DNA from 3 places in the Streptomyces sp. R818 genome. Region 2 is predicted to be linked to each of the others. Evidence: riboswitches for the same ligand, from Rfam matches in the RefSeq annotation. Region 2 holds a riboswitch; each other region holds the start of a gene.
What was found. Region 2 has a riboswitch for cobalamin ahead of N5I75_RS32625 ((2Fe-2S) ferredoxin domain-containing protein). Riboswitches for the same ligand answer to the same signal wherever they lie in the genome.
Positions count from the first base shown of each region.

Region 1: another riboswitch for cobalamin. It lies ahead of N5I75_RS31625 (ABC transporter substrate-binding protein); the one in region 2 lies ahead of N5I75_RS32625 ((2Fe-2S) ferredoxin domain-containing protein).
Region 3: another riboswitch for cobalamin. It lies ahead of N5I75_RS04200 (FecCD family ABC transporter permease); the one in region 2 lies ahead of N5I75_RS32625 ((2Fe-2S) ferredoxin domain-containing protein).

Region 1 is NZ_JAOCNE010000014.1:18,670-28,290, forward strand. Features, by position in the region: gene N5I75_RS31615 (ABC transporter ATP-binding protein) at 1-528, opposite strand, end outside; gene N5I75_RS31620 (FecCD family ABC transporter permease) at 525-1,589, opposite strand; gene N5I75_RS31625 (ABC transporter substrate-binding protein) at 1,586-2,644, opposite strand; cobalamin riboswitch at 2,682-2,874, opposite strand; gene N5I75_RS31630 (nucleotidyltransferase domain-containing protein) at 2,953-3,444, shown strand; gene N5I75_RS31635 (arginine deiminase) at 3,457-4,719, opposite strand; gene N5I75_RS31640 (basic amino acid/polyamine antiporter) at 4,757-6,208, opposite strand; gene N5I75_RS31645 (baeRF3 domain-containing protein) at 6,367-7,461, shown strand; gene N5I75_RS31650 (FxLYD domain-containing protein) at 7,509-8,105, shown strand; gene N5I75_RS31655 (TOBE domain-containing protein) at 8,144-8,539, shown strand; gene modA (molybdate ABC transporter substrate-binding protein) at 8,758-9,552, shown strand; gene modB (molybdate ABC transporter permease subunit) at 9,549-9,621, shown strand, end outside.
Region 2 is NZ_JAOCNE010000014.1:231,200-240,820, forward strand. Features, by position in the region: gene N5I75_RS32590 (hypothetical protein) at 1-514, shown strand, start outside; gene N5I75_RS32595 (energy-coupling factor transporter transmembrane component T) at 520-1,689, shown strand; gene N5I75_RS32600 (ABC transporter ATP-binding protein) at 1,686-3,332, shown strand; gene N5I75_RS32605 (ECF transporter S component family protein) at 3,329-4,159, shown strand; partial or broken gene N5I75_RS32610 (four-helix bundle copper-binding protein) at 4,205-4,378, opposite strand; gene tsaD (tRNA (adenosine(37)-N6)-threonylcarbamoyltransferase complex transferase subunit TsaD) at 4,425-5,495, shown strand; gene N5I75_RS32620 (N-acetyltransferase family protein) at 5,495-6,067, shown strand; cobalamin riboswitch at 6,111-6,235, shown strand; gene N5I75_RS32625 ((2Fe-2S) ferredoxin domain-containing protein) at 6,298-6,699, shown strand; gene N5I75_RS32630 ((2Fe-2S)-binding protein) at 6,705-7,400, shown strand; gene N5I75_RS32635 (ABC transporter ATP-binding protein) at 7,405-8,208, opposite strand; gene N5I75_RS32640 (FecCD family ABC transporter permease) at 8,205-9,299, opposite strand; gene N5I75_RS32645 (ABC transporter substrate-binding protein) at 9,296-9,621, opposite strand, start outside.
Region 3 is NZ_JAOCNE010000002.1:297,875-307,495, forward strand. Features, by position in the region: gene N5I75_RS04175 (helix-turn-helix domain-containing protein) at 1-187, shown strand, start outside; gene N5I75_RS04180 (alpha/beta hydrolase domain-containing protein) at 221-667, opposite strand; gene N5I75_RS04185 (alpha/beta hydrolase domain-containing protein) at 664-1,737, opposite strand; gene N5I75_RS04190 (ABC transporter substrate-binding protein) at 1,845-2,855, opposite strand; gene N5I75_RS04195 (ABC transporter ATP-binding protein) at 2,882-3,643, opposite strand; gene N5I75_RS04200 (FecCD family ABC transporter permease) at 3,730-4,818, opposite strand; cobalamin riboswitch at 4,923-5,051, opposite strand; gene N5I75_RS04205 (endonuclease/exonuclease/phosphatase family protein) at 5,177-6,049, opposite strand; gene N5I75_RS04210 (nucleoside deaminase) at 6,197-6,682, shown strand; gene N5I75_RS04215 (PIG-L family deacetylase) at 6,813-7,646, opposite strand; gene N5I75_RS04220 (hypothetical protein) at 8,002-8,373, shown strand; gene N5I75_RS04225 (ankyrin repeat domain-containing protein) at 8,481-8,894, shown strand; partial or broken gene N5I75_RS04230 (hypothetical protein) at 9,047-9,621, shown strand, end outside.

The sequences.
Region 1 (9,621 bases), 210 kb from region 2:
CTGGTGCTGGATGTCCAGGTGGTTCGTCGGCTCGTCGAGCAGCAGCTCGCGGGGCTCCTGCGCGAGGGCGCGCGCGATCTGCGCCCGCTGCCGCTCGCCGCCCGACAGGGTGTGCCACAGGCGGTCCGCGTGGCCGGCGAGGCCGGTGCGCTCCAGCGCGTCGCGGACCGTCGCCTCGTCCGCCGCCGACGCGGGCGACCAGGCCCTGCGGTGCGGGGTGCGGCCGAGCCGGACGACGTCCGCGACCGTCAACTCGACCTGGGTGTCCGCCTGTTGGTGGACGAGCGCGATGCGCCGGGCGGCCGTCCTGCGCGGGACGGCACCGAGCGCGTCGCCGTCGAGCGTGACGACACCGGACGCCGGGGCGAGCACCCCGGCGAGCAGGCGCAGGAGCGTCGACTTGCCCGAGCCGTTCGGGCCGAGGACGCCGGTGACGGCGCCGGGCCGCGGCGTCAGGCTCACCCCGTCGAGCACGAGCGTGCCGCCCGCCGACCAGGAGACGCGGTCCGCCGCGAGGCCCGCGCTCACCGGGCGCCCCGGGCGCTGCGACCGCCCCGGCCGGCCCGGCCGCCCCGGCCGCTTCCGCGGAAGAGGACGAGCACGAACGCGGGCACGCCGATCAGCGACGTCACCACCCCCACCGGAACCTCCTGCGGTTCGAGGACCGTACGGGCCAGGGTGTCGACCCAGACCAGGAACACCGCCCCGGCGACCGCCGTGACCGGGAGCAGCCGGGTGTGCCCGGGGCCGACCAGGGCGCGCGCCGCGTGCGGGAGGACGAGCCCGACGAAGCCGATCGCCCCGGCCGCGCTGACCAGGGCCGCCGTGAGCAGCGCCGTCACGCAGAGCAGGACGATCCGGGTCCGCGCGACGTGGACGCCGAGCGCGGCGGCGGCCTCCTGCCCGAAGGCGAACGCGTCCAGGGTCCGCCCGTACCCGAGACACACCGCGAGCGCCACGATCAGCACGGCGAGGCACAGCCACACTTCGGTCCAGCCGACGCCGCCGAGCGAGCCGAGCAGCCAGAACAGGACGCCGCGGGTGGTCTCCGCGTCGGCGGCGGTCAGGATCACGAACGAGGTCAGCGCCGAGAAGAGCTGCATCGCGGCGACCCCGCACAGCACCACCCGGTCCGTCGAGCCGCCCAGCAGGTGGCTGAGCACGAGGACGAGCGCGAACGAGCAGAGCGCGCCGAGGAAGGCGCCGCCGGAGACGGAGAGCGCGCCGCCGCCGAGGCCCAGGACCACGACGAGGACCGCGCCGGTCGAGGCGCCCGAGGAGACGCCGAGCACGAACGGGTCGGCGAGGGGGTTGCGCAGCAGCGCCTGCAGCACCGTGCCGCAGACGGCGAGGCCCGCGCCGCAGACCGCCGCGAGCAGGGTGCGCGGAAGGCGCAGGTTCCACACGATGCCGTCGCGGATCGGGGAGAGGTCCGAGGTGCCCCAGCCGATCCTGGCGCCGACCGTCGACCACACGTCGGCGACGCGGATGTGCGCGGGCCCGATCGTGATGGCGACGGCGACCGATACGCAGAGCGCCGCGAGGGCCGCGGCCCAGTAGAGGGCGGGGCGGACCACCGTGGTCGTCACTTGTCGAGGCCGAACTCGCGCAGCGCGGCGGCCACCTTCTCCACGCCCTCGACGGTGCGGATGGTGGGGTTGAGGGCCTGCCCGCTGAGCAGCACGTACCGCTTCTCGCGCACGGCCGTCATGTTCTTGGTGACCGGGTCGGACTCCAGGAACCTGATCTTCTGCGCGGCGGACTCGGCGGACTGGGAGCGGCGGGTGAGGTCGCCGATGACGAGGACGTCCGGGTCGCGGTCCGCGACCGTCTCCCAGTTGATCTGCGGCCACTCCTCGTGGGTGTCGTCGAAGACGTTGCGCACGCCGAGTTCCTTGGTGACGATGCCGGGCGCGCCGCAACAGCCCGCCATGTAGGGCGAGTCGGAGTTGGCGAACCAGTACAGGACGCTCACGCCGTCGGCGTCGATCCCGGTCGTCGCCTTGTCGACCCGGGACGTGAGCTGAGCGACGAGCTTCTCGCCGCGCTCCTCGACGTCGAAGATCCGCGCCAGGTCACGTATCTCGCCGTAGACCGTGTCCATCGTCAGCGCGCTGGTGCGGACGCCGTCGCCGTCCCCGCTGTTGTCCTTGCCCGCGCAGTCGCTGGGGGAGAGGTAGGTGGGCACGCCGAGCTTCTCGAACTTGTCGCGCGGTGCCACGCCGCCCTTGCCGATCGTGTACTGGAAGGAGGCGGCGGCGAAGTCCGGTTCGGTGTCGAGGACCTTCTCGAAGGAGGGGTAGCGGTCGGCGAGGCGCGGCACCTTCGCGTTCGCCTTCTCCAGGCCCTTGAGGACAGGGTCGGTCCATGTCGCGGTGCCGACCATCCGGTCCGCGAGCCCGAGCGAGAGCAGGATCTCCGCCGAGCCCTGGTCGAGGGCGACGGCCCGGCGCGGGGTGTGCGCGACGCGGACCGTCGCGCCGCAGTTGTCGAGGGTGACGGCGGCGCCTGCACCCTGGGCGGCGTCGGCGGAGCCGTCGCCACCGCCGCACGCGGTCAGGAGAAGGGCGCCCGCCCACAGCGGTGCGAAGTGGCGGAGTCGACGTGCGAAGGGCACGGGGGTTCCTCTGCGTCCAGGGCCCATACGCGGAGCCGGCCTACGGTTCACCCCCGGCCGGGTCTCGGTCCGGAGGCCGCCAGCAGGTCTTCGGACTCGGGATCGTCCAGGCGGAGCGCCTTCCCGAACCGTCGACCGGCTCAGTGGCAGTGGCCCCGCCCGTCCCCCTCACCGCTGCGCGTCAGCTCCGGACTCTCACCGGATTCCCTGACCCGTACGCGCTCCCTACAGAACGCACAAAGGTACGACTGGCTCACGGAACGTATCACGGGCCCACCCACGCCCCCGAAATCCGTTCGCCGCCCGCGCCCCGCCCGCCTAGCCTGCCTCGCGTGATGACAGCGGACGACGTACGAGGCGTCCTCGCCCTGCTGCGGGAGGCCGGGGCGGACGTGTGGATCGGCGGCGGCTGGGGCATCGACGCCCTCGTCGGCGAAGAGACCAGGGACCACCGCGACCTCGATCTCATGCACCGGCACGAGCAGGAGCCCGCCGTGCTCGCCGCCCTCACCGGCGCAGGGTTCGCCGAGACCCTCGACTGGCGCCCCGCGCGCTTCGTCCTCGCCCACCCCGACGGCCGCGAACTCGACCTGCACCCCTTGCGCTTCGCCGCCGACGGGTCGGCCGAGCAGTCCTCGCTCGACCCGGAGCGGCCGTTCCGTTACCCGGCGGAGGTCTTCGTCACCGGCACGATCGCGGGGGAGCCGGTCCCGTGCCTCTCGGCCGAGCAGCAGGTGCGCTTCCACCAGGGCTACGAGCCCGCCGACCGCGACCGGCACGACATGGCGCAGCTGCGCCGGGTCTTCGGCATCGCCACGCACTTCTGACCGGGCGGCGCCTCAGTAGGAGACGGGGTCGCGGACGATCGGGCATGTCATGCAGTGGCCGCCGCCCCGGCCGCGGCCGAGTTCCGCGCCGACGATCGTGACGACCTCGACGCCCGCCTTGCGCAGCAGCGTGTTGGTCTGGGTGTTGCGGTCGTAGGTGACGACGACCCCGGGCTCCAGGGCGACCGCGTTGTTGCCGCTGTCCCACTGCTGGCGCTCGGAGGCGTACACGTCGCCGCCGGTCTCGATGACCCGTAGCCCCGGCAGGCCGAGCCCCCGCGCGACGACGTCGACGAACGGGGTCGTCCCCTCGTCGGTGATGTCGAGCCCCGGCGCCTTGTCGCTGGGGCGCAGCGAGAACGTGTGCACCGAGTCCATGATCCGCGGGTAGAGCGTGACGATGTCCCGGTCGGCGAAGGTGAAGACGGTGTCCAGATGCATCGCCGCGCGCAGCTTCGGCATCCCGGCGACGATGACGTGCTCGGCCGCGCCCTTCTCGAACAGGGCGGTCGCGACCTGCGTGATCGCCTGCCGCGAGGTGCGCTCGCTCATGCCCATCAGGACGACGCCGTTGCCGACCGGCATGATGTCGCCGCCCTCGAACGTGGCCTGACCCCAGCCCTGTTCGGGGTCGCCCCACCAGACGGTCGAGCCCGCGAACTCCGGGTGGAAGCGGTAGACCGCCTTCATCAGGAGGGTCTCGTCGTGGCGTGCGGGCCAGAACAGCGGGTTCAGCGTCAGGCCGCCGTAGAGCCAGCAGGTGGTGTCGCGCGTGTAGAGCGTGTTGGGCAGCGGCGGCATCAGGTACTCGCGCACTCCGCTGGACTCGCGCGCCATCGACACGTACGCGGAGCGGTACTCGTCCGGCAGATCGGTGGTGGCGAGCCCGCCGATGAGGAACTCGGCGAGCTTCTCCGGCCGCAGCGTCTCCAGGAAGGCGCGGGTGTCGTCGATGAGCCCGACCCCCACCTGATTGGCGACGATCTTGCGGTCGAGCAGCCAGTCCTTCGCCTCGGGCAGCGCCATCGTCTGCGCGAGCACCTCGTGCAGCTCGACGACCTCGATGCCGCGCTGCCGCATCTTGTTGACGAAGTCGGCGTGGTCGCGCTGCGCGTTCTCCACCCACATCACGTCGTCGAAGAGGAGGTCGTCGGAGTTGGTCGGGGTCAGCCTGCGGTGGGCGAGCCCCGGCGCGCAGACGAGGACCTTGCGGAGCCGGCCCACCTCGGAGTGGACGCCGTAGGCGGCGGACGCGGGTGTCTCGTGGTCGGTCACGGTGTGCCTCCGGGCTTCGGGAAGGGGGTCACGGGTCTCACAGGCTGATCCAGCCCGCCGCCAGGGCGACGACGCCGAGCACGGCACCGGCGACGGAGACGGCGATGACGACCAGCTCGCCCGGCGAGAACAGGCGCCGGCCCTGCTCCCTGCGGGCCATGACGAACAGGATCGTGGCCGGGGCGTAGAAGACGAAGGAGACCAGAAGGAACTTCAGCCCGGCGGCGTACAGCAGGAACGCCGTGTAGAGCGTGGCGACCGCCGCGATCACCAGTTCGCGCGACGAGGTGCGTCCGCCCTCGGTGAGCGGGTCCTCCCGCGCCCCGATCCGGACGGCGAAGGCGGCCGCGAAGAGGTACGGGATCAGGGACAGCGCGCTGGTCAGGTTGAGCGCGAAGTTGAACGCGTCGTCCGAGAACGCGGTGACGATCAGCACCAGCTGGGTGAGGACCGTCGTCATGAGCAGCGCGGGCACCGGCACGTCGGCCGGGGTCGAGCGGCGCAGGAAACGCGGCATGTCGTCGTCCTTGGCCGCCACGAAGAGCACCTCGGCGGCCATCAGCGTCCAGGCGAGATAGGCGCCGAGGACGGAGACGATCAGGCCGACGCTGATGAAGACCTTGCCCCAGGTGCCGACGGCGTCCTCGAGCACGCCCGCCATCGACGGCTGGCGCAGCTCCGCGATCTCACCCATCGGCAGGATCCCGTACGACACGATGACGACGGAGGCGAAGACGGCGAAGACGCTGAGGAAGCCGAGGACGGTGGCCCGGCCGACGTCCGAGCGCTTCTTCGCGTGCCGGGAGTACACGCTCGCGCCCTCGACGCCGAGGAAGACGAAGACGGTGGCCAGCATCGTGCCCCTGACCTGCCCGAAGAGGGAACCCGCGTAGTCCGCGCCGCCCCAGTTGTCCGCGAAGACCGACGGGTCGAAGTAGACCAGGGCGAGGACGATGAAGACGAGGATCGGCACGATCTTCGCCACGGTCACGATCCTGTTGATCGCCGCGGCCTCCTTCACACCGCGCCTGATCATCAGGTAGAACGCCCAGAGCCCGGCCGACGAGAGCAGGATCGCGAGCGCCGTGTCGCCCTCGCCGAGCGCGGGCCAGATCGCGCCCACCGTCGACATGATCAGCACCCAGTACGTCACATTGCCGACGCAGGCGCTGGCCCAGTAGCCGAACGCCGAGAAGAAGCCCAGGTACTCGCCGAAACCGGCCTTGGCGTACGCGTACACGCCCGCGTCCAGATCGGGCCTGCGCACGGCGAGGGACTGGAAGACGAAGGCGAGCATCAGCATGCCGGTCCCCGCGATGGCCCAGGCGATCAGCGCGCCCGCGACACCCGTCTCCTCGGCGAAGCGGCTGGGCAGCGAGAAGACCCCGGCACCGACCATCGAGCCGATGACCATGGTGGTCAGGGTGAAGAGAGGCAGCTTGGCGGCGGCCGCGTTCCGCTCGGCGGTCTGCTCCGCGGTCTGCTCCATGGGGCCCCCTGGGTCGGCTGCGGGTCGGGCACCAGTCTCGTACCGCTATGCCAGGTAGCGCACTTTTTGTCGCGTCAAAGGTGGCGGATATGTCCTCCTGTGCACAGCATGGAGGGGTTGCGGCATCCGTAGGCGTTGCGTCAGAAGGGCACTCAGGCATGCACTCCTCGTTGAACCCGGCGATCCTGCGAGACCTCCGCGCGCCGCGGCCCTACCCCGCCGTCTCGCTGGCGATGCCGACCCACCGGACGCAGCCGGCCAACGCGCAGGACCCCGTACGCCTCGACAACCTCGTCCGCGAGGCCGTGCGCCAGCTCGACGCCGACCCCGCCGTGACCAGGGAGCGCCGCGACGCCGTGGTCGCCGAGGTGGAGGCGGCGGTGGCCGAGCTCGACCTCGCCCACGTCAGGGACGGACTGGTGATCTTCGCCGCGCCCGGTGAGCACCAGGCGTGGGCCGTCGACCGGACCGTGCCCGAACGCGTCGTGCTCGCGGACACCTTCCTCACCCGCAACCTCGTCGCCGCCGACGCCGCGCAGCGCCCGTACTGGGTCCTGGCCGTCGCCGCCGACCGGGTCACCCTCTGGGACGGCCGGGGCGAGCGCGTCACGGAGCACACCGCGCACGGCTTCCCGCAGAGCCGCAGCCTGGAGCGCCCGGACTCCGAACGCAAGGAGCGCGTCGGGGACCTGCCCAGCACCTTCCACAGCGAGGAGACCCGGCAGTTCTTCCGCGACGCCGACACCGCCCTGGCCGCCGTCCTGCGCGCCGCACCGCGCGCGCTGTACCTCACCGGCGACCCGGCCGCGCTCGCCCTGTTCACCGACGCGGGGAGCACCGCCCGCGACGCCGTGCAGGTCCCTGTCGGCGGCCTCGCCCAGGCCACCCCGGAGACGGTCGCGCGAGCCATCGGCCCGGCCCGCACCGAGGAGGCCGAACGGAGGAACGCCGACGCGCTCGCCGCGCTCGACCGGGCGCGCGGCGGCAACACCTACGCCGCCGGTGTGGACGAGGTCTGGGAGAAGGCCTCGGACGGCCGGATCCACCGGCTCGTCGTGGAGGAGAACTGGCGCACCACCGTACGGGCCGGGGACGGGCACCTCCAGCCCGCGGCGGACGGCGACGTGGACGCCGTCCACGACATCGTCGACGAGATCGTGGAGTCCGCCCTGGAAACCGGCGCGCAGGTCGACTTCGTCCCGGACGGGACGCTGGCGGACGCGGGGCACGTGGCCGCCGTGCTCCGCTTCTGACCTTGTCGTCCGTGCCCCGTAGTCGTCACAGGAAAGGAACCCCTCCCATGCGTGCAGCCTCCCTCCTCGCCGCCTGCGCGGTCGCCGGTGCGCTCGCGCTCACCGCGTGCGGCGGTGACGACGGCAACGACAGCGGCGCGAGCGCCAGCCCCAGACCGTCGGCCCCCGAGTCGTCGCGGTTCTCCGGTGAACCGCCGTCCTCGATGGCCTCCAGCGCCGAGTCGAAGAAGGCCGAGGCGAAGAAGTCCGCGTCCGCCGCGGCCGAGTCGGCGTCCGAGAAGGCCCACGACTTCGAGGCGTCCGTCGCCGCCGACGTGGAGCGCAACCGGCAGGAGTACACGAAGCAGCTCGACGCCGTCGACGGCCGTGGCAACGCCGTCGACGACGTGTCGCTGACCGGCAAGCCGCTCGCCGAGACCGACAACGTGCGCGCCCTCGTCGTCACCATCACCAACAAGACCGACAAGACGGCGTCCTTCGCGGTCCAGGTCGATTTCAGCGATGCCGACGGCAAGGTCGTCGAGTCCAAGGTCGTCGGGGCGAAGGACCTGAAGGCGGGGGAGCGGGCCCAGCCGCTCGCCATCAGCTCCAAGCCGCCGGAGCCGCACCTCACCGCGAAGATCGCGAAGGCGCAGCGGTACTGAGGGAGGACGGCCCGCGGCCGCTCGCTATCTTGTGATCCATGCAGTCCTACACCATCGGCCAGGCAGCGCGGCTGCTCGGAGTCAGCCCGGACACCGCGCGGCGCTGGGCCGACGCGGGCCGGATCACCACGCACCGGGACGAGGCTGGGCGCCGGCTCGTCGAGGGCAAGGACCTGGCCGCGTTCTCCGTGGAACTGGCCAAGGGCGCGGGCGGCGACGAGGACGCCTCCTACACCTCGGTGCGCAACGCGTTCCCCGGCATCGTCACCGCCGTCAAACTCGGCGATGTGGCCGCGCAGGTCGAGATCCAGGCCGGACCGCACCGCCTCGTCTCCCTGCTGACCCGGGAGGCCGTGGAGGAACTGGGCCTGGAGGTCGGCATGGAGGCGACGGCCCGCGTGAAGTCGACGAACGTACATATCGACCGGGCCTGAGCCACTGCCCTCCGTCGGGCCCCGCCGGCCAGGTCCGCCGAGCCCGGGAGTCCCAGGGCGCACATGCGTAGGTCCAAGCCTCAAGTGACCGGCTCATGCGATGCGACAGGAGACCTACGGTTCGCAGATGCGGCAGTATGGTCCACGCAACCCGCTGGAGATGAGGGAGTGGACCAGTGACAACCCGTTCCGTGCGCAGGACCCGCCGGACCCGCCGCATGCTGTCCGCCGCGGGGCTCGGCACCGCCGCGCTGCTGACCCTGAGCGCCTGCGGCTCCGGCTCCGGCTCCGGCTCGGGCGGCGCCTCCTCCTCCGCGTCGGCGGACCAGAAGGTGTCCGGCACGGTCACCGTCTTCGCGGCCGCCTCGCTCAAGGAGAGCTTCACCACGCTCGGCGAGCGGTTCGAGAAGGCCCACCCCGGCACCAAGGTCACCTTCAACTTCGGCGGCAGCGACAGCCTCGCCGCCGGGATCACCGGCGGCGCCCCCGCCGACGTGTTCGCCGCCGCGAGCCCCAAGACGATGAAGACCGTCACCGACGCGGGCGACGCCTCCGGCGACCCGGTCACCTTCGTCCGCAACCAGCTGGAGATAGCCACCCTCCCGGGCAACCCGGACAAGGTGGCCTCCCTCAAGGACCTCACCACCAAGTCCGACCTCAAGGTCGTACTGTGCGACAAGACCGTGCCGTGCGGCGCCGCCGCCCAGAAGGCCCTCGACGCCAGCAAGCTCAAGCTGACCCCGGTCTCCTACGAGCAGGACGTCAAGAGCGCCCTGACCAAGGTCGAGCTGAAGGAGGCCGACGCGGCCGTCGTCTACAAGACCGATGTGCAGGCCGCGGGTGACAAGGTGGAGGGCGTGGACTTCCCCGAATCGGCCGACGCCATCAACGACTACCCGATCGCCCTGCTCAAGGACGCGCCCAACGGGGCCGCCGCGAAGGCGTTCATCGACCTCGTGCGCTCCGACGACGGCCAGAAGGTGCTGACCACCGCGGGCTTCCGCAAGCCGTGACCCAGCTCGACAAGCGCGCCGCGGCCGACACCCTCCAGGGCGGGCCGCGGCGGCGCCGCACCCGCGGCC
Region 2 (9,621 bases):
ACTCGGCGCCATGCTCTACAAGCCCAAGCCGGGAAGCGTCGACCTGTGGATCTTCGGCGGCACCAACATCGAGGGCACGAAGGGCCGCCCGCAGGTCACGCCTGACCAACTGCGCGCCCACAACACCAAGCCGACCGGGGGCGGGCAGCCCGCCTCCACGGCGAAGGCGCCCAAGCTGCCGCCGAACGTCAACACCGGACCGGCCCCGGAGCGGAACGCCACGCAGGAGACCGTGGAGCCTTCGCACGCACCGAAGAAGCCGAAGGCGTCCAAGAAGCCCGAGCCCAGTACCAGTCCGTCCTCATCGGCTCCGGAATCAGCGAGCCCGTCAGGTGCGGCGGACGCGGCTCCCTCGGCTTCGGCGAGCAAGAAGACGCCGGTGCTCAATGCCGAGCCCACGGCGGACGCTCCGCACGACACGGGTTCCGTGCTGCCAGTCGTCCTGGGCGTCGGCCTCGTCGTACTGATCGGCGGCGCCGCCGTGTACTCCGCCCGCCGCAGACCGCACGAATGATGGCGATGGCCCGCACTGCCGTGGAGGCGTCGGCCGCCCGGACCGGATCCGCACCGGACCGAGGCGGTCGCCGCCTGCCCCGCTCCCTGCACCCGATGGCCTGGTGGATCTGGGCCCTCGCGCTCGCCACCGCGGTCAGCCGCACCAACAACCCGCTGCTGCTGTTCCTCGTGCTCGCCGTCCTCGGTTACGTCGTCACGGCCCGCCGCACGACAGCGCCCTGGGCGCGCGGCTTCAAGTACTACCTGTACCTGGCGCTGACCGTCGTGGCGATCCGTGTCGTCTTCCGTGCCGTGTTCGCCACGGGCATCACCCCGCACGACCACTTCCTGTTCGCCCTGCCGCACATCCCCACCCCGGACTGGTACGCGGGAATTCAGCTCGGTGGCCCGGTCTCGCTGGAGGCGGTCCTGTCGTCCGCCACGGACGGGCTCCGCCTGGCCTGCATGCTGTGCTGTATCGGCGCCGCCAACACCCTGGCCAACCCGAAGCGGGCGCTGCGCGTGCTGCCGGGAGCGCTGTACGAGTTGGGCGTCGCCGTGACGGTTGCGATCAGTGTGGCTCCGCAGCTTGTGCAGAGCGTTCAACGGGTGGTGCGCGCAAGGAAGTTGAGAGCAGGACGCACGCGCGGACTCAGGGCGCTGCGGGGCATCGTCGTGCCTGTCCTGGAGGACGCCCTGGAGCGGTCCTTGCGCCTGGCTGCGGCCATGGACTCCCGCGGCTACGGACGTGCCGGCACCGCCACCCGCCGCTCCCGCCGTATTACGGGCGCCCTGATGTTGCTCGGTATGTGCGGCCTGTGCGCCGGTGCGTACGGACTCCTCGACGCCACCGCGCCCGCCTTCCTCGGCTTCCCCGCGATGGCGGTCGGCGCGGGACTGTGCGTCGCGGGGCTGCGCCTCGGCGGTCGCCGGGTCACCCGCACCACGTACCGGCCCGACCCGTGGCGCACGCCTGAGTGGCTTGTCGCGGGCAGCGGCGTGCTCTCCGCCGTCCTGCTCTTCGGCAACCTCGGTTACGACGCGGCCCAGCTCAACCCCTCCTTCTATCCGCTGACGTGGCCCGGTCTGCCGCTGGTGCCGACCCTGGCGATCCTGCTCGCGGGCGCAGCCGGGTTCCTGGCTCCGCCGCCGACCGCGCCCGTACGCACCGAACCGAAAGCCGCCACCGCGTGATCACCTTCGACCAGGTCACCATCGAGTACGACGACGCGCCGGGCCCCGCCCTTCGCGACGTGAACATCACGGTCGAGGAAGGGGAGTTGTGCCTCGTTGTCGGTCACACCGGTGTCGGCAAGTCGACCCTCCTCGGCGCGGTGAACGGCCTCGTGCCGCACTTCACCGGCGGCACCCTGCACGGCCGCGTCACCGTCGACGGCCGCGACACCGCACACCACCCGCCGCGCGAACTCGCGGACGTCGTCGGCATGGTCGGCCAAGACCCGCTCGACGGCTTCGTCACCGACACGGTGGAGGAGGAACTCGCCTACGCCATGGAGCAGTTGGCGATCCCGCCCGCCACCATGCGCAAACGCGTCGAGGAGACCCTCGACCTGCTGGGCCTCGCCGACCTGCGCCACCGTGCGCTGCACGAACTCTCCGGCGGTCAGCAACAGCGCGTCGCCATCGGCTCCGTCCTCACCGCCCACCCCCGCGTCCTGGTCCTCGACGAACCGACCTCGGCCCTCGACCCGACCGCAGCCGAAGAGGTCCTCGCTGCCGTCACCCGCCTCGTCCACGACCTCGGCGTCACCGTCCTCATGGCTGAACACCGCCTGGAACGCGTCGTGCAGTACGCAGACCGCATCCTTCACCTGCCGGGCGACGGCCGCGTCCGTATCGGCGCACCCGCCGACATCCTCCGTACGTCGAAGATCGCGCCGCCCATCGTCGAACTGGGCCGGGTGGCGGGCTGGGACCCACTGCCCCTCTCGATCCGCGACGCCCGCCGAAAGGCCGCGCCCCTGCGAGCCCGGCTGACGGGGCAGGAACCGGCGCCGGTGCGGCCCGCCCCGGATCGCGACCGGCCCGAGCTGCTCACCGCACGGCAGGTGACCGTCACCTACCAGGGCGTGCCGGCGGTCCGCGAGATCGATCTCGGGCTCCGTGCGGGGGAGGTGACCGCTCTCATGGGCCGCAACGGATCGGGTAAGTCCTCCCTGCTGTGGGCGCTTCAGGGCACCGGCCCACGCCGCTCCGGCACGGTGGCGGTCGCGGTGGCCGACGGTGCGCGCACGGCCGACCCGCACACCGTGCCCCCTGCCCGCGCCAGGCAGCTCGTCGGCCTCGTCCCCCAGACCCCGTCGGACCTCCTCTACCTGGAGAGCGTCAAGCAGGAACTCGACCAGGCCGACACCGAGTCCGCGACGGGGGAGAGTGCCCGCACGCTCCTAGACCGCCTCGCACCGGGCATCGCCGACACCACCCACCCCCGCGACCTCTCCGAGGGGCAGAAGCTCGCCCTCGTCCTGGCCATCCAGCTCACCGCGGCCCCGAAGGTCCTGCTCCTCGATGAGCCGACCCGCGGCCTCGACTACCAAGCGAAGACCCAACTCACCGGCATAGTCGATGAGTTGGCGGTGGAGGGGCGTACCGTCGTCGTCTCCACCCACGACGTCGAGTTCGCCGCGCGGGCCGCCGACCGGGTCGTGGTGATGGCCGAGGGCGACATCGTCGCCGACGGCCCGACCGCCGACGTCATCGTCGCCTCACCCGTCTTCGCACCGCAGACGGCGAAGATCCTCGCACCGCTGCCCTTCCTCACGGTGGACCAAGCCGGCGCGGCTCTCCGGAGTGCCGAGGAGGGTGATCGGTCATGACGACGTCACTGCTCAACAAGCCCACGCCGGCCGCCATCCGGCTCTCGCCGCGCGTCGGGCTGGTCATCGTCATGGCGGCCTTCCTGGGCGTGGTCGCGTTCTTCTGGCCGTTCGTCGTCGCACCGGGAACCTTCGGGGCGAGCTATGCGCCCCCGCTGATCTTCGGTGTCCTGCTGATCCTTGTCCTCTGCGTCGTCCTGTCGGAGATCGCCGAGGGCGGCATCGACTCCAAGGCGCTCGCCATGCTCGGCGTCCTGTCCGCCGTGAACGCCGCACTGCGGCCGCTGGGCGCGGGAACGGCAGGCATCGAAACCGTCTTCTTCGTCCTCGTCCTCGCCGGGCGCGTCTACGGACCGGGCTTCGGCTTCACGCTCGGCTGCACGTCGCTGTTCGCCTCCGCGCTCATCACCGGCGGGGTCGGGCCCTGGATGCCGTACCAGATGTTCGGCTGCGCCTTCGTCGGCATGCTCGCCGGATTCCTGCCGCGCGCCACCGGCCGCCGCGAGGTCCTGCTGCTCGCGCTCTACGGCTCGCTGTCCGGCTACCTCTTCGGCTTCCTTCTCAACCTCTCCTTCTGGCCGTTCTCGCTCGACCCCAACAGCTCGATCGCCTACCTGCCCGGACTGCCCTTCACCGAGCAGTGGCACCGCTACGTCGCCTTCGACCTGGCCACGTCGCTGGGGTGGGACACGGGACGCGCCGTCACGAACTTCGTGTGCATCCTGCTGGCCGGTCCCGCCGTCCTGACCACCTTCCGGCGGGCGGCGCGCAAGGCGCGGTTCCGAGCGCCGGTGCGGTTCGCGCCACTGGCCGCGGACGACAGCTGAACACGCGGTGTCCGGGGCTCCACGCAGTGCGTGGAGCACGTCCTCGCAGGCACCGATGGCTTGAGACGTCGCCTGCGCACACAGCCGACAGTGCTCATCGTGGCGGGCGTGCTGGGCGCATTCGTCGTGGCTGCGGCGGCAGGCGATCAGGCAGGCGTCGACCTGCGCGGTCAACAGGGCCGGGTCGTGGCTCGTACCGCGGGTGACCTTATTGCACATATATTGCAACTACGGTTGATGTGCAGCAGAGCGAAATGAGGTCGTGGTGGGCGGACCGGTGGTGCTGGGGATCGAGTCGTCGTGCGACGAGACCGGCGCGGGCGTGGTGCAAGGCGGAAAGCTGCTGGCCCACGTGGTCGCGTCGAGCATGGACGAGCACGCACGCTTCGGCGGCGTGGTGCCCGAGATCGCCTCCCGCGCCCACCTGCAAGCCTTTGCGCCGGTCGTGCGGCAGGCCCTGGCCGAGGCCGGGCTGCGGCTCGGGCAGATAGACGCCGTCGCCGTCACCACCGGCCCCGGCCTGTCGGGCGCTCTCCAGGTCGGCCTGGCCGGCGCGAAGACCCTGGCCTACGCGGCGGGCGTGCCGCTGTACGGGGTGCACCACCTGGCCGGCCACGTCGCCGCCGACATCCTCGAACACGGTCCGCTGCCCCAGCCGTGCGTCGTCCTGATCGTCTCCGGCGGCCACACCTCGCTGCTGCTCGTGAGGGACCTGGTGCGCGAGCCGATCCTGCACCTGGGCGACACGCTGGACGACGCGGCCGGCGAGTGCTTCGACAAGGTGGCCCGCATCCTCGGACTGCCCTATCCCGGCGGTCCGGCCATCGACCGCGCAGCCCGTGCCGGCGACCCCGGCGCCGTCACCTTCCCGCGCCCGCTGACCCGCCCCGGCGACGACCCGTACGCCTTCTCCTTCTCCGGACTGAAGACGGCCGCGGCCCGCTGGGCCGAGCAGTACCGCAAGCACGGCGAGGAGCCGCCGGTCGCCGACGGGGCCGCCGCCCTTCAGGAAGCCGTCGCCGACGTCTTGACCCGCAAGGCCCTGCGCGCCTGCCGCGACCACGACGTGAAGACCCTGATCGTCGTCGGTGGCGTGGCCGCCAACTCCCGGGTCAGGGAGCTGGCCGAGCAACGCTGCGCCGCCGCGGGCATCGAACTGCGGGTGCCGCCGATGACGTTGTGCACGGACAACGGCGCGATGATCGCGGCAGTCGGCGACCTGCTCGTGCGCTCCGGCGCACAGCCCGCCCCGCTCGACGTCTCCATCGACCCGTCCGCACCCCTGGAGTACGCCTCCCTCGTCCCGCTCTCCGGCTCCGCGACCCGGGCCGCGTGATGAGCCTCGTCGTGCGCGTCGTCCTCGGACGGCGGCTGTTGTCGTACGCGCAGGGCGTGCGGGACGTGTACGCCGATGCCTTCGGGCGGCCACCCTGGAACGAAGCCCCCGCGCAGGCCGACGCCTACGTGGAACGATTGGAGACCGACGTGCTGCGCCCCGGGTTCACCGCGGCCGTGGCCCTGGAAGGCGAGACGGTGTTCGGCTGGGCCACGGCCTGGACCACGCCTCGGCCCTTTCCCGCGGAGCGCTGTTATCCGCAGGTCGCGGTCGCCCTCGGCGCAGAACGGACGCAGGAGTGGCTGTGCGGTTCCCGCGAGGTCGACGAACTCGCCGTCGCCGCCCGGGCCCGCGGCAGCGGTACCGGCGTGCGCCTGCTGGACGCGGTGACCGCCGACCGCGCGGACGGCCGCTGCTGGCTGCTCACCTCGGCCCGCGCCACCGACACCCTCCGCTTCTACGAACGGGCCGGCTGGACGGCCGCCACCCACCCCACGCCAGGCGGGGCCGGCCACACCGCGCTACTGGGACCGAGGCATCCCGCACGACACCGCGCCTCCCGTCCCCTGTAAGCGGGGTGAAACGATGGACCGCGGACACGGGCGACGGCGCCCCGAGGAAATCCGGTGTGAATCCGGTGCGGTACCGCCACTGTGATCGGCGAGCGGATCCCCATGAGCCACTGCCTTGTGAGAGGTGGGAAGGCTGGGACGAGCAGAGACCCGAGAGCCAGGAGACTCACGCTGTCGCCTCCTCGACACACCCCCGGGGCGGACTTCCCCGGCAAGAGGAAGGATGCGGCATGCCTGAGCGGTTCGCCGACGAGATCGAGGCGACAGTGGAGCGGGCGGTGCGGGCGGTCCCGTGCCGGGTGGTGGTGTGCCGCGACTGCTGCTGCGGCACCGCCAAGGTTCAAGGGGATCACGCGGCGCAGACGGCGCGTCTGCGGGAGATCGCCCCGGTGCGGATCTCCGAGTGTCTTGACGTGTGCGAACAGGCCAACGTCGTCGTGGTGCAGCCGTCGGCGGCAGGGCGCGCGGCAGGCGCTCGCCCGGTCTGGCTCGGGTTGGTCAACGACCCGGCTGCCACCGAGGACATAGGGGGCTGGGTGCGGGCCGGTGGTCCGGGTGTCGCGCCCCGGCCCGAGATCCTCGACCTCTATCTGATCGACCCGCCGCGCCGCGCTGGCACAGCGACCTCATGACCGGAATGACCAGAGGTCTGGGGGCGGCGGACGAAGTGCCGGCGGGCGACGTCGTCGAGGCGCTGCGCGACGTCGCACAACTGGGCGGTTTCTTCGCCCTCGACACGGTCCCGGGGCGCGCGGCATGTCAAGAGCGGCTCACCCGGGAGGAGTTCGCCGCGCGGGCCAGGACCGTCAACGAACGCTACGGCACCGCTGAAGCCCGTATCGGCGTCTCCATCGCCCACCTCGGACTCGCGGCCCGCCTGTGGTCGCCGGTCCTCACCTGTGCCCTCGTGCACGGGGTGGTACCGGTGATGACCACCGTGGAATGGGCCGGGGACAGCTCGGCCCTGCGGCTGCCCGGACCTCGGGGCAGCCGCGCCCCGGGGTCGGCGTCGGCGCTCGCCGACGCCGTGCGCGCCCAGGCCGACGGCGTCCTTCAGCACGTGGAGAGCCACCTGCCCGGCAAGATGGCGCCGCGGCTGCTCGCCGGGAACTCCGCTTCCGCGCTGGTCGGTTCGGCGGCGCAGTTGCTGAGGTCCCGGCCCGGCCTGCGGGTGCCGCTCACCGAGCTGACACGGGAACTCCTGGAGACGGGACGGCTGCGCGGGACCGGCTGGATCACCGGCCCCGAGCTGACCTTCCGCCGCCGCAGCTGCTGCCTGTACTACCGGGCGCCGAACGGCTCGAAGTGCGGCGACTGCTGCCTGAACCGGTGACCCGTCAGGGGCCTTCGTCGGGCACCGGCACGTCCGCAGGCAGGAACGTCACCTGGGGACGGCCCGTGCGGGGGTGCACCGCGACTTCGGCGGTCACCTCGTAGACCTCCGCGAGCAGGCGCGCGGTGAGCACCTCGTGCGGCGGCCCGGACGCGACGACACCGCCGTCGCGCAGCACGTACAGGCGATCGCAGTAGTACGCGGCCAGGTTGAGGTCGTGCAGAGCGACAAGAACCGTCGCGGGCAGCCGGCGCAGTACGGTCAGGATCTCCAACTGGTGCCGGATGTCGAGGTGGTTGGTCGGTTCGTCCAGGACGAGCAGCGACGGCTCCTGGGCCAGAGCGCGGGCGATGAGCACCCGCTGGCGCTCACCACCGGAGAGCCGGTCGAAGGGGCGGTCGGTCAGCGGGACGGCGTCGACCGCGGCGAGCGCCGCCTCGATCAGCTCGGCGTCCTGTGTCGTGTCGCCCGACAGGAGCCGCTTGTGCGGGGTCCGGCCCATCGCGACGACCTCACGCACGCTCAGGTCGAGGCCGGACGGAGCGTCCTGCACCACCGCGGCCAGCGTGCGCGCCAGCCGGCGCGGGGGCAGGGACCAGGCGTCCTCGCCGTCGACCCGGACCGCTCCGGCATCCGGCCGCAGGACGCGGTAGACGGCGCGCAGCAGGCTGGACTTGCCACTGCCGTTCGGTCCGACGAGGCCGATCGTCTCGCCAGGGCGGGCCGTGAGCGAGACGTCGTGGACCAGGTGCCGGGCGCCGGCCGTCAGCGTGACGCCCTCGACGTGGAGTTCGGCCGCCGCCGTCATGCCGCGCCTCCCGCCTGCTTGCGCGCGTCGCGCCGCATCAGCCACAGGAAGAACGGGCCTCCGCACAGGGCGGTGAGAACGCCGACCGGGATCTCCTCCGGCGCCGCCACGGTCCGCGCCGCGATGTCCGCGAGAACCAGGAAGGAGGCGCCCCCGAGTGCGGCGGCCGGCAGGATGCGCCGGTGGTCGCCGCCGACGAGCAGGCGCACGATGTGCGGCAGCATCAGGCCGACGAAGCCGATCGGTCCGGCCGCGGCCACCAGCACTCCGGTGACCAGCGAGACGAGTACGAACATCCGGGCCCGGAACCGTGCGACGTCCAGGCCGAGAGTGGCGGCGGCCTCTTCCCCGGCGAGCAGCAGGTTCAGGTTCGGGGCCTGCACCATGAGGACGGCGATGCCGAGCAGCAGGGCCAGCCCCGGCAGCCACAGCGACCCCCAGGACACACCGCCCAGACCGCCCAGCGTCCAGGCGAGGACGGTGCGCGCCTCGTTGCCGTTGTCCGTGGTCAGGAGCAGGAGGTTCAACAGGGCGCTGAGCACCGACGCCACCGCGACCCCGGCCAGGATCAGCCGCAGGGAGGTGATGCGGCCGCCGGTGCGGGCGGCGGCGTAGACGAGTACGAGCGCCCCCAGCGCTCCGGCGAAAGCGGCCGCCGACAGGGACACCGCCCCGAACAGGCTCACCCCGAACACGATCACCGCGACCGCGCCGAGTGAGGCGCCGGAGGACACCCCGAGCAGGTACGGCTCGGCGAGCGGGTTGCGGACCAGTGCCTGCAACGCCGTACCGACGACGGCGAGGCCGGCGCCGGTGACCGCGCCGAGCAGGACGCGGGGCCCGCGCACATCGAGGACGATCGTCTCCCGCGCCCGCGTCCAGGTCGGCTCCGACCAGTCGACGCCGAGCGCGTGCGTCACGATGCCCCACACCTGGGCGGGCGGCACGTGCACCGAGCCGAGAGCGAGCCCGGCGGTCAGGGAGGCGAGCAGGAGCACGCCGAGTACCACCAGGGTGAGGACGAACGAACCCCGGCGGCCCGCCTTCACCGCGGCGGAACTCCTGGCCTTCGCGACAGCCGGAGCGGTCACTTGAAGCTGTCCGGGTGCAGCCCGCGCGCCAGGTCGCCCACCGCGTCCGCCGACCGGACGCCGACCAGGGTGTCGGTCAGCGGCAGCACCACGAAACGCTTGTTCTTGATCGCGGGCACGTCGGCGAGTGCGGGCTGGGAGAGCAGGAACTTCTTCTTCTGCGCGACGCTGGTGCCCGCGTAGTCGTAGATGGCGATGACGTCGGGCTTGCGGTCCACGACCTGTTCCCAGGAGACGTCGCCGAACACGTCGTCCAGGTCGGCGAAGACGTTCTTGCCGCCCGCCAGTTTGATCAGTTCATTGCCCAGGCCCTTGCCGCCCG
Region 3 (9,621 bases), on a different contig from region 2:
CAGCGGGGCGAACGTGCTGCGCGTCGGGGGCTGCGCCGAATCGCCGGCCGGAACATGGTCGGTCAAGGCATGGCCGGACGAGTCCGTGGGCCTGGCAAGCAAGGCGACGGGCGCCTGCGTCGAGGACGGCGCCGACGGACTGCGGCCCGCCCGCTGTGGGCGGACGGACCGGCAGAGGTGGGGATAGTCGCGGGCGCGGGTACAGGCACAGGTGTACGGGTCAGCCGCCGATGTCCGAGTTCTGTGCGGCGGTGACGATCGCTTCCGCGTCCTCCGGCAGCAAGTACCCGGCGTCGACGGACGCCTGCGCGGCCGCGCGGACCTTGGCCACGTAGCCGGCGTGGGTCGGGTAGAGGCGGCTGAGCACGGGCTCGGTCGTGGCCGGGAGGCGCGGGTCGGACGGGTCGCCCTCGTCGTGCCGGTCCCAGGCGTCGGCGTCGCCGTTCCACGGGTCGCGGGCGCCGTAGAGGCCGCAGAAGACCCCGCTGTCCGTGGTGGACCGCGACCCGGTGAGCGTACGGGTGGGCACGGTGACGTCGGGCAGCCGGACACCGCCCGTGGCCAGGCCGGTCGCCGGGTCGCGCAGGACGGTGCTCAAGTACTGGCCGCTCGGCGGTCGCGGGCCGCCGCGCGCCCAGGCGTCGAGATGGCGCAGCGCCGCGTTCATCGACCAGTGGCCGGGGCCGTCGTTGAAGGGGCGGAACCGGCGGCGCAGTCGGGTGACGGCGCCGCGGCGCCCGCCGATTTCCGCACGGTCGGGTTGCCGAGGTCGTAGGCCCACTGGTCGCCGTGCGCGGTACCGGCCAGCTCCCAGTGCACGACGCTGCCGGTGTCGGGCTGCCGGGCGGCCGCGGCGCCCGGCACATCCGTCTCGGTGAGCACGACGAACGTCGGCTCCGACAGATCGGTCCTGATCCGCGACGGGTTCGGCATCAGCAGGGTGTCGGCGAGCACGCCGCTGATCGGGGAGGCGATCGCGCTGTTGCTGTGCACCATGAAGCCGTCGTAGACCTTGGCCACCGGGTGCACGGCGTTGACGTACGTGGTCATGAACCCCGCCGACTGGGACTCGCCGTCGGCGAGGAGCGTCCTGACCGGGAGACCGCCGAGGGGGTCCGGCCCGTCCGGGGCGCGCAGCGCCTGCCCGGCCTGGCTGAAGATGTCGTAGGCGAAGGCGTCGCCGGGGTGGACGAGGCTGCCGTAGCGGGCCGGGTCCCAGCCCTTGAGCCCCTTGATCTGGCCGAGGCCGCCGTTGACGCCGACGGCCTGCGCCGAGACGCCGACCCAGGCGTAGCCCCGGCGCAGCAGCTCGTCGCGCTGGAACCAGTAGTCGGGGGAGAGGTCGAGCTGGCCGCTGACGTTGAGCCACTCCACGACCACCGTGCCGTTGAACTTCGCCGGGTCGGCGGGGCGGCGCACGAGCAGGCGGCTCTTGTAGTCGGCGGTGCCCGACGCGCGGACCTTCCACCGGCCGTCCGAGCCCCACAGGCCCGACTTGGCGTACGAGGTGGCCGTGCCCGAGAGGAAGTACTCCCGCTCGGTGTAGCCGAACGAGCCGAGGTCCTCTGCGGCGGCGAGGAACGGGAAGCCGTGGCTGCCCTCGGGCGGCAGCGTGACGGCCGGGCCCGCGGCCGCCGCGGCGGCGGACGAGGGAGCGGTGAGGAGGGCGCCGCAGAGCAGCGCCCCCAACGCGGTGGCGGTGACGGACCGCCGGGACGACCGGGCGAGTGTGCGCACGAGGTGCCTCCGTGACGTACGGGTCCCCAAGGGGCTGCGCCCGCAGTGTCGAGGCGGCCGCGGCGCGTCGGCATCGGCGATTCCACCGGTGTCCCGGGCAGCGCGGGTCAGGAACGGCCGGTGTTCTCGCGCAGGTACGCGCCGAGCCGTTCGATGGCCGACGGGTTGCGCGGGCTCTCGACGAGGTCGGCGTAGTCCAGGGTGTAGATCCGCCGGTTCTTGATCGCGGAGACGTTCCGCAGCGGGGGGTACGAGAGCAGGAACTTCCTCTTCTGCGCGGCGCTCGTCGAACCGTAGTCGTTGATGAGGACGACGTCCGGGTTCCGCTTCACGACCGTCTCCCAGCCGACCGTCGTCCACGAGTCCTTGAGATCGTGCAGCAGATTGACGCCCCCGGCCTCGCTGATGATCTGCTCCGGCGCGGCGTAGCGGCCCGAGGTGAACGGCTGGTCCTGGCCGCTGTCGTAGAGGAAGACCGAGGGCTTGTCCGCGTCGTCCGTGGGGGACTTGGCCCGTACGGTGGCGACCCGCGCCTTGTACTCCGCGACCAGTTTCCGTGCGCGCTCCTCGACGCCGAAGAGACGGCCGAGATTGTCGAGGTCCGTGTAGAGCGCGTCGAGCGGCGGCATGATCCCGCGCGAGGTGCCGGTGACGGCGTTGCGGCAGGACTCGGTGAGCAGATACGTGTCGACACCTGCCTTGTGCAGCTCGTCCGGGGTCAGCGTGTTCTCGTTGAACCCGTAGTTCCAGCCCGCGAAGACGAGGTCGGCGCGGGCGTCGAGGGCGATCTCCTTGGTGACGCGGTCCTTGCCGAGCCACTTCACCTTGTCGTACGCGTCCTTGTACGGGAGGTCGTCGGTGGCGCCCTTGTCGGCGGGCATGACGTACCCGGCCATACGGTCCTCCAGGCCGAGCGCGAACATCAGCTCGGTGATGCCGACATCGTTGGTCACCACCCGCTCGGGGCGCTGGTCGTAGGTGACCTTCTTGCCGCAGTTGGTGAGGGTCACCGCCTGCGAGGCGGCGCTCTTGGAGTCGGACGCGACGTCCGCTCCGCAGGCGGTGAGGGTGAGGGCGGCGGCGAGGCCGAGCGAGGCGGTGGAGACGAGTCTGCGCACAGGAGCCATCCAGGGAACGAGGGTTGTCAGGGGGCGAGTTGGTCGAACAGGAACTGGGTCGCGCCGGTCTCCGGGTGGCGCACCCGGTGCGCCCGTACGCCGAAGACGTCGGCGAGCAGCGCGGGGGAGAGGACCTCGTCCGGCGGACCGGAGGCGACGACCCGGCCGCCGTGCAGGACATGCAGCAGGTCGCAGTGGGCGGCGGCGAGGTTGAGGTCGTGCAGGGCGGCGAGGACGGTCGGACCGCTGAGCCGCACCCGGCGCAGCACATCGAGCTGATGGGCGATGTCGAGGTGGTTCGTGGGCTCGTCCAGGACGAGGACGCGTGGCTCCTGGGTGAGCGCGCGGGCGATCAGCACACGTTGTTTCTCGCCGCCGGAGAGCGACAGGAAGCCACGTGTCGCGAGGTGTGCCACCCCGGCCTGTTCCAGCGCGTACCGGCAGAGCTCCCGGTCGCGGGCGGCGGTGCGGTCGCGGTGCGGGAGGCGGCCCATCGCGACGACCTCGGTGACCGTGAAGTCGAAGTCCGCGGCCGACTCCTGCGGCAGCGCGGCGAGCAGCCGTGCCGCGGCCCGCGGGGCCATGCGGTGCACGTCCTCGGCGTCGACCCTGACGAGCCCGGCGTCGGGGCGGCGCGCCCGGTACACGCACCGCAACAGGGTCGACTTTCCGCTGCCGTTGGGGCCGACGAGCCCCACGAAGGTGCCGGCGGGCACGTCGAGGGTGACCTCGTCGACGAGCCGTACACCCGCCACCTCGACCGACACACCTTCGACGTCGAGCCGCACGTGTCTTCTCCCTCTGTTTTGACGAACCTTTTTGACGAACCTTTTTGACGGGCCTCTTGGACGGGCCTCTTGGGCGGGTGCTTGGCTCAGCGCCCGGCGAGCGCATGGCCGCCGCGCCGCATCAGCAGCAGGAACGCGGGCACACCCAGCGCGGCCGTCACCACGCCCACGGGCAGTTCGGTCGGCGCGAGCAGCACCCGTGACAACACGTCGGCCCACACGAGCAGCACGGCCCCGGCGAGCGGCGCGACGGCGAGGACGCGGGTGTGCGAGGCGCCGACGAGCATGCGCACGAGGTGCGGCACCATCAGACCGACGAAGCCGATGGCCCCGCTCACGGCGACGACCGTGCCGGTCACCGCCGCGGTCACGACGAACAGTTCGCGCCGCAGCCGGTCGGGCGGGACGCCGAGCGCCGCCGACGTCTCGTCGCCCATCGCGAGGGCGTCGAGCGCGCCCGCCCGCACCCTGAGCCACAGCCAGCCCGCCACCACGGTCGCGGCGGCCAGCGGCACCTTCGGCCAGGTGGCCCCGCCCAGGCTGCCGAGCAGCCACATCATGGCCGCGCGCGCCGCCTCGCCCCGTTCCGCGCTGAACACCATGACGGTCGTGACGGCCTGGAACCCGTAGGCGAGGGCGGTGCCGGTCAGGACCAGGCGCAGCGGGCTGAGTCCGAGCGGGGAGCGGGCCACCGCGTAGACGACGAGGGTCGCGGCGAGCGCGGAGAGGAAGGCGGAGAACGAGAGCGCCCAGACGCCGAGCCCGGCGAGCGCGCCGAACAGGATGACGGCGTTGGCCCCGACGGCGGCGCCGGAGGAGATGCCGAGCACGAACGGGTCGGCGAGGGCGTTGCGCACCAGCGCCTGCACGGCGACGCCGACCGAGGCGAGGCCCGCGCCGACGACGGCCGCGAGGACGACGCGCGGGAAGCGAATCTCCCACACGATGGTGTAGGCCCCGGCGTCCGCGCTGCCGAGGCTGCCGCCGCTGAGCCCGGCCCACATCAGCCGCACCACCTGCCGCCAGCTCATCCCGGTGGCGCCGAGCGCGACCCCGCACGCCAGCGAGACCACCAGGACGAGCGCGAGCGCGATGACCAGCGGGACGGTGGGCAGGTGTCCCCGGCGCGTACGGGCGACACCCGTGCGGGCAGGGGCAGCGGCGGTGCGGAGCAAAGCGGGCGCACATCCTCCGGGTCGGCGCCACGGCTGCAACGCAGGGCACCTGAAGGCCGGGAGGGCTTCGGCGGTCCCTGCTCGCAGTCCACGGCGAGCGGTCGACGGGTCGCACACCTGCCGTGGGTGATCGGACTCGCGGGCCCGCACTCGGACGGAACAGGCCACGCACACCGTTGCGGGACAGCGCCGGACTCGCACCGGCTTCCCCCACGGAAGGCAGCCGAAGCGTAGCAAGCCTGGGTCAGGGGCGGGGCGGGCGGGCGGTACTTACCAGCGTGGACGGTACTTACTGGCGTGAGCGGTACCTACTGGCGCGGGCGGTACTCACCGGCCCGGACGTTCCGGGCCGTTCGGGTCACCACGCCGGATCGATCTCCGCGTGCAGGGGATGGTGGTCCGAGTACGGGCTCGGGCGGACCTGGTGGGTGAGCGGAGCGATGCCGCGCAGGAAGATGTAGTCGAACTTGCTCTGCCAGTCGGTCGTCGGCTCGCAGGCGCCGCCGTCGGGGAACGGGCGGCACGCCGGATCGGCGTCCTCGGCCAGTCGCCACATCGGGCGGAGTTCGGAGGCGTCCGGTACGGCGTTGAAGTCGCCGAGGACGATCGTGTGGTCGTGACGGGCGACTTCGGCGGCGAGCACGCGGGCCTGGTCCGCCCGGATGTCAGGCTGCTGCCGCTCGGCGAAGTGCGTGTTGAAGACGCGGACGGACCGGCCGCCCACCTTGGTCGTGACGGCCATGTACCCGCGGTCCTCGGAGCCGCCGTCGGGGTACTCCACGTTCACGTGATCGGTCATCGCCGCCGCGGAGAGGATGGCCTGGCCGTACGCGCCGCCCTGCCACGGCAGACCGCCGCAGCGGTTCCAGTTCCGCAGGACCGACCCGTACTCGACCTCGTAGACGAGGCCGTAGAAGACCTCCAGGTAGTCGCGGATCTTCTCGACGTCACGCACACATGCCTCCTGCAGGCCGAACACCTGCGGCGCGTACGTGGCGATCTCCGCGGCCCGGCCCATGTTCTGCCCGCTCCCGCACGGGTTGCAGATGTTCCACGTCAGGACCCGGTTCGGCACGATGCCCTGGGCGGCGTCGGCGGGCAGCGGCTTGGCGATGAGGGCGCCGCTCGGTGCGCTCGGGCCGATGAGCACGATGCAGAGGGCGGCCATGGCGATCGCGAACAGACGTGTGCCGCGTCCGAGCACCATCGCCTCCTTGGAGTGGACGGACATGCGGTCACATGCCCTCACACGAGGTCTTCTCCGCACGAGGGTAGGCGACAAGGTGTCACCGGCACACGTCCGGGTCGAGCCGTTGCCGGCGGTGCGGCATGCGACGATCGACGCGATCCCGACGACGGACGAGGAGAAGGGACCGCGATGGACGCGAGCGAGTCGGCACATCTGCGCCGCTGCGTGGAGCTGGCCGCCGAGGCCCTGGAGAGCGGGGACGAGCCGTTCGGCTCCGTGCTCGTGGACGGCACGGGCGCGGTCCGCGCCGAGGACCACAACCGGGTCGCGGGCGGGGACGCCACCCGCCACCCCGAGTTCGAGCTGGCCAGGTGGGCGGCCGAGCACCTCTCCCCGGAGGAGCGGCGCGCGGCCACCGTCTACACCTCGGGCGAGCACTGCCCGATGTGCGCGGCGGCCCACGCCTGGGTCGGGCTCGGCCGCATCGTGTACGTCGCCTCCTCGGCCCAGCTGGGCCAGTGGCTGGCCGAATGGGGCCGCCCGGAGGCGCCGGTGCGCGCCCTGCCGATCCAGGAGGTCGCGCCGCACGTGACCGTCGAGGGGCCGGTCGACGAACTGGTGCCCCGCGTCAAGGAGTTGCACCGGCTGCTTGCCGAGCGGTCGTCGCGCGACTGACGACCGCACGGTCAAGTGCGGCTGCAGGCGACGACCACCGGGTCAGGTGCGGCTGCGCTCGACGACCGCGCGGTCAGATGGGCCCGTGGGCGACGACCGCGCGGCCAGAGAGGCCCGTGGGCCGGGCCGGTCAGCGCAGTCCGGCGAAGAGGTCGTTCTCGGGCAGCGGCGCGCCGGTGGTGTCCTGGACCCGTACGAACGTCTCCATGCCCATCAGCTCGCCGAACCGCTCCTTGCCCATCTTGAGGAAGAAGATGTTCTCGCCCTGGCTGGCGTGCGCGGCCAGCGAGTCGAACTTCTGCCCGCTGAACGCGGTCGTGTCCACCCACGTGGTGATCTCGTCGTCCGGCAGGCCGATCTCCGCCAGCGCCTCGGCCTCGGCGGGGTCCGGCTCCGGCATGTCCTCGCCGAACTCGCGCATGATCTCGCCGAACCGCTGCATGCCCGAGCGGGGCATCGTCGTCCAGTACACCTTGGGGGACAGGTCGGCCAGCTTCAGCGCGGCCATCGTGATGCGGTTCGCCTGGATGTGGTCGGGGTGGCCGTAGAAGCCGTTCTCGTCGTAGGTGACGACCACGTCGGGGCGGTAGTGGCGCATGAGTTCCGCGAGCCGGGCGGCGGCCTCGTCCACGGGGGTCTGCCAGAAGGCGCCCGGGGCGTCGTTGCTCGGCCAGCCCATCATCCCGGAGTCGCCGTAGTCGAGCATCTCCAGGTCGCTGATCTTGAGGACCTCGCAGCTCGCCTCGAGCTCCCGCCGGCGCAGCGCGGCGACGGCCGCCGGATCGTGGCCGGGATCGCCCGGCTTCGCCCCTCCCGGCCCGTCCCCGCACGCGCCGTCGGTACAGGTCACGAGCACCGTGCGGACGCCGTCCGCCGCATAGCGCGCCAAGACGCCACCGGTGCTGGTCGCCTCGTCGTCGGGGTGGGCGTGCACAGCCGTGAGCGTCAACGGCCGGTCAGTCATGGAACAGTCCTCCTGCGGACATACGTCTTTCGGTACGGGGGCGCGGCGGACGTACGACGGTGCCGCTGCCCCACGCGGTGCAACAGCGCGGGGCAGCCGTGCTGTTCCCGCCGGGCTTGGACGGGCGCCTCTCCGGGTTCGCGGCGGCCGGGACCGCTTCGACGTCCGCCTGCGCGGCGCCGGGCCGCAACACGTTCGCGGACCCCGGACGTGTGACACGTTGGTTGCCCGCGTGCGCAGGCGGCTCCGGCCATGTCCGCGTAGCGTCGTACCCGGCATGTCACGAATCGGCTCCCGGTTCTGTCGAAGGAGTGGGGGACCTCCCCGGATCCGTTCGCCTCTCTAGGAGTACGCCGTGAACGACGACATCGTCCGGAAGCCCGCCGCCCGCACCGGCGACCAGGCCGCCCGCGGTCTGGCCGAGATCGAGGCGTATCTGTCCCGGGAGGCCCGCCTGAGCGCCGCGCGGCAACGCGTCGCCGCCTTCATCGCGGACACGGACGGACTGACGTACGAGCAGCAGAGGGACATCGAGGAGTGGTACCTCGGGGAGCAGATATACGTGGCCCGCATGGTGACCGAGCACATCGCCGAGAGCGTCGGCGCGGTGGAGGCGGCGCACCACGTCCGGTTCGCACGGTGGCTGCGCGGCACACTGTTCGCCATGCTCGTGACGGTCGCGGTGACCTTCGTGTGCACTGCGGTCGTGGTGGGTTCGATGACCTGACGCGAGGCCCCGGGGACGGGCCCGGGGGCGGGGGCGAGACCTGACGCGAGGCCCCGGGGACGGGCCTGAGGCGGGGGCGAGGGCGGGATCGGCTAACGTCCCGCCGCATGAAGCAGCGCAAGCGGAAGAAGCTCACCCGTCGCCTCTTCCACGCGATCTGGTCCGGCGACCCGGCCGACGCGCGGGCGGTACTCCGGTCCGGGGCCGACCCGGAGTGGACGAACAGCGAAGGCACCACCTTCCTCTACAGCGCGGCCGTGCAAGGAGAGGCGGAGATCGTCCGCCTCCTCCTGGCGGCGGGCGCGGCGCCGGACGCCGAGAGCGAGGGGATCGGCGCGGACGGCACACCCCTGTGCGCCGCCGCCTGCTGGGGGCACACCGAGGTGATACGTGTGTTGTTGGCACACGGTGCGGACCCGAACCGGCGCGAGGACCACGGCACCGGCTGGACGCCCCTGCAATGGGCGCACAACGGCCCACACCCCGAGACGGCCGCGCTCCTCACCGGGGCAGGCGCGTGACAAGGCCGGGTACAAGGTCGGGTACCTCACAGAAAAAACACAGTCGGCGAGAGCAACTGCCCGTTTATGGGCGGGTTTGGTGGTCGGCGCCACGCGTCGGACGGCGCGGAAAGGACCGGCCCGAAGTCGTTCATGATCGTACGATCCTGCCCGTGAACATACGCCGCACACTCTCCCTCGCCGTGGCCACCGCCGCGATCGTCCCCGCCTTCTGCCTGACCGCCGCCCCGGCGTTCGCCGCCGCGCCCACGGCGGCCGACGAGACGGCCCGGCCGACCTACGACGAGCTGAAGAAGGCCGCCGAGGACGCGGACGCGGCGTACGACAAGGCGTCCGAGGCCAAGAAGACGGGCCTGGAGAAGCTGAGGGCGCTGCTCGACGCCCTCCAGCACGACGACACCAACCCGCTGCGCGCCGCGTACCTCGTGGCCGAGAAGGCGTACACCAAGGCCGAGGACGACCGGAAGGCGGCGGACGACGCCGTCACGGCCGCCGAGGAGAAGCTGGAGTCCGCGGCCGAGGCCGACAAGGCCGCCGCGCAGGCGGAGCTGGACACCGCCCGCACCACCGCCGAGACCGCCGCCGCCACCGAGCGGGACGCCAAGGCCGAGCGGGACAAGGCGGGCGAGGCGGTCCAGGACGCACGTGTCGCGGCGGCCCGCGACTACAGCGTGCTGGCCGACGCGGAGACGAAGGCCGCCGAGGACAAGAAGAGCGCCCACGCCGC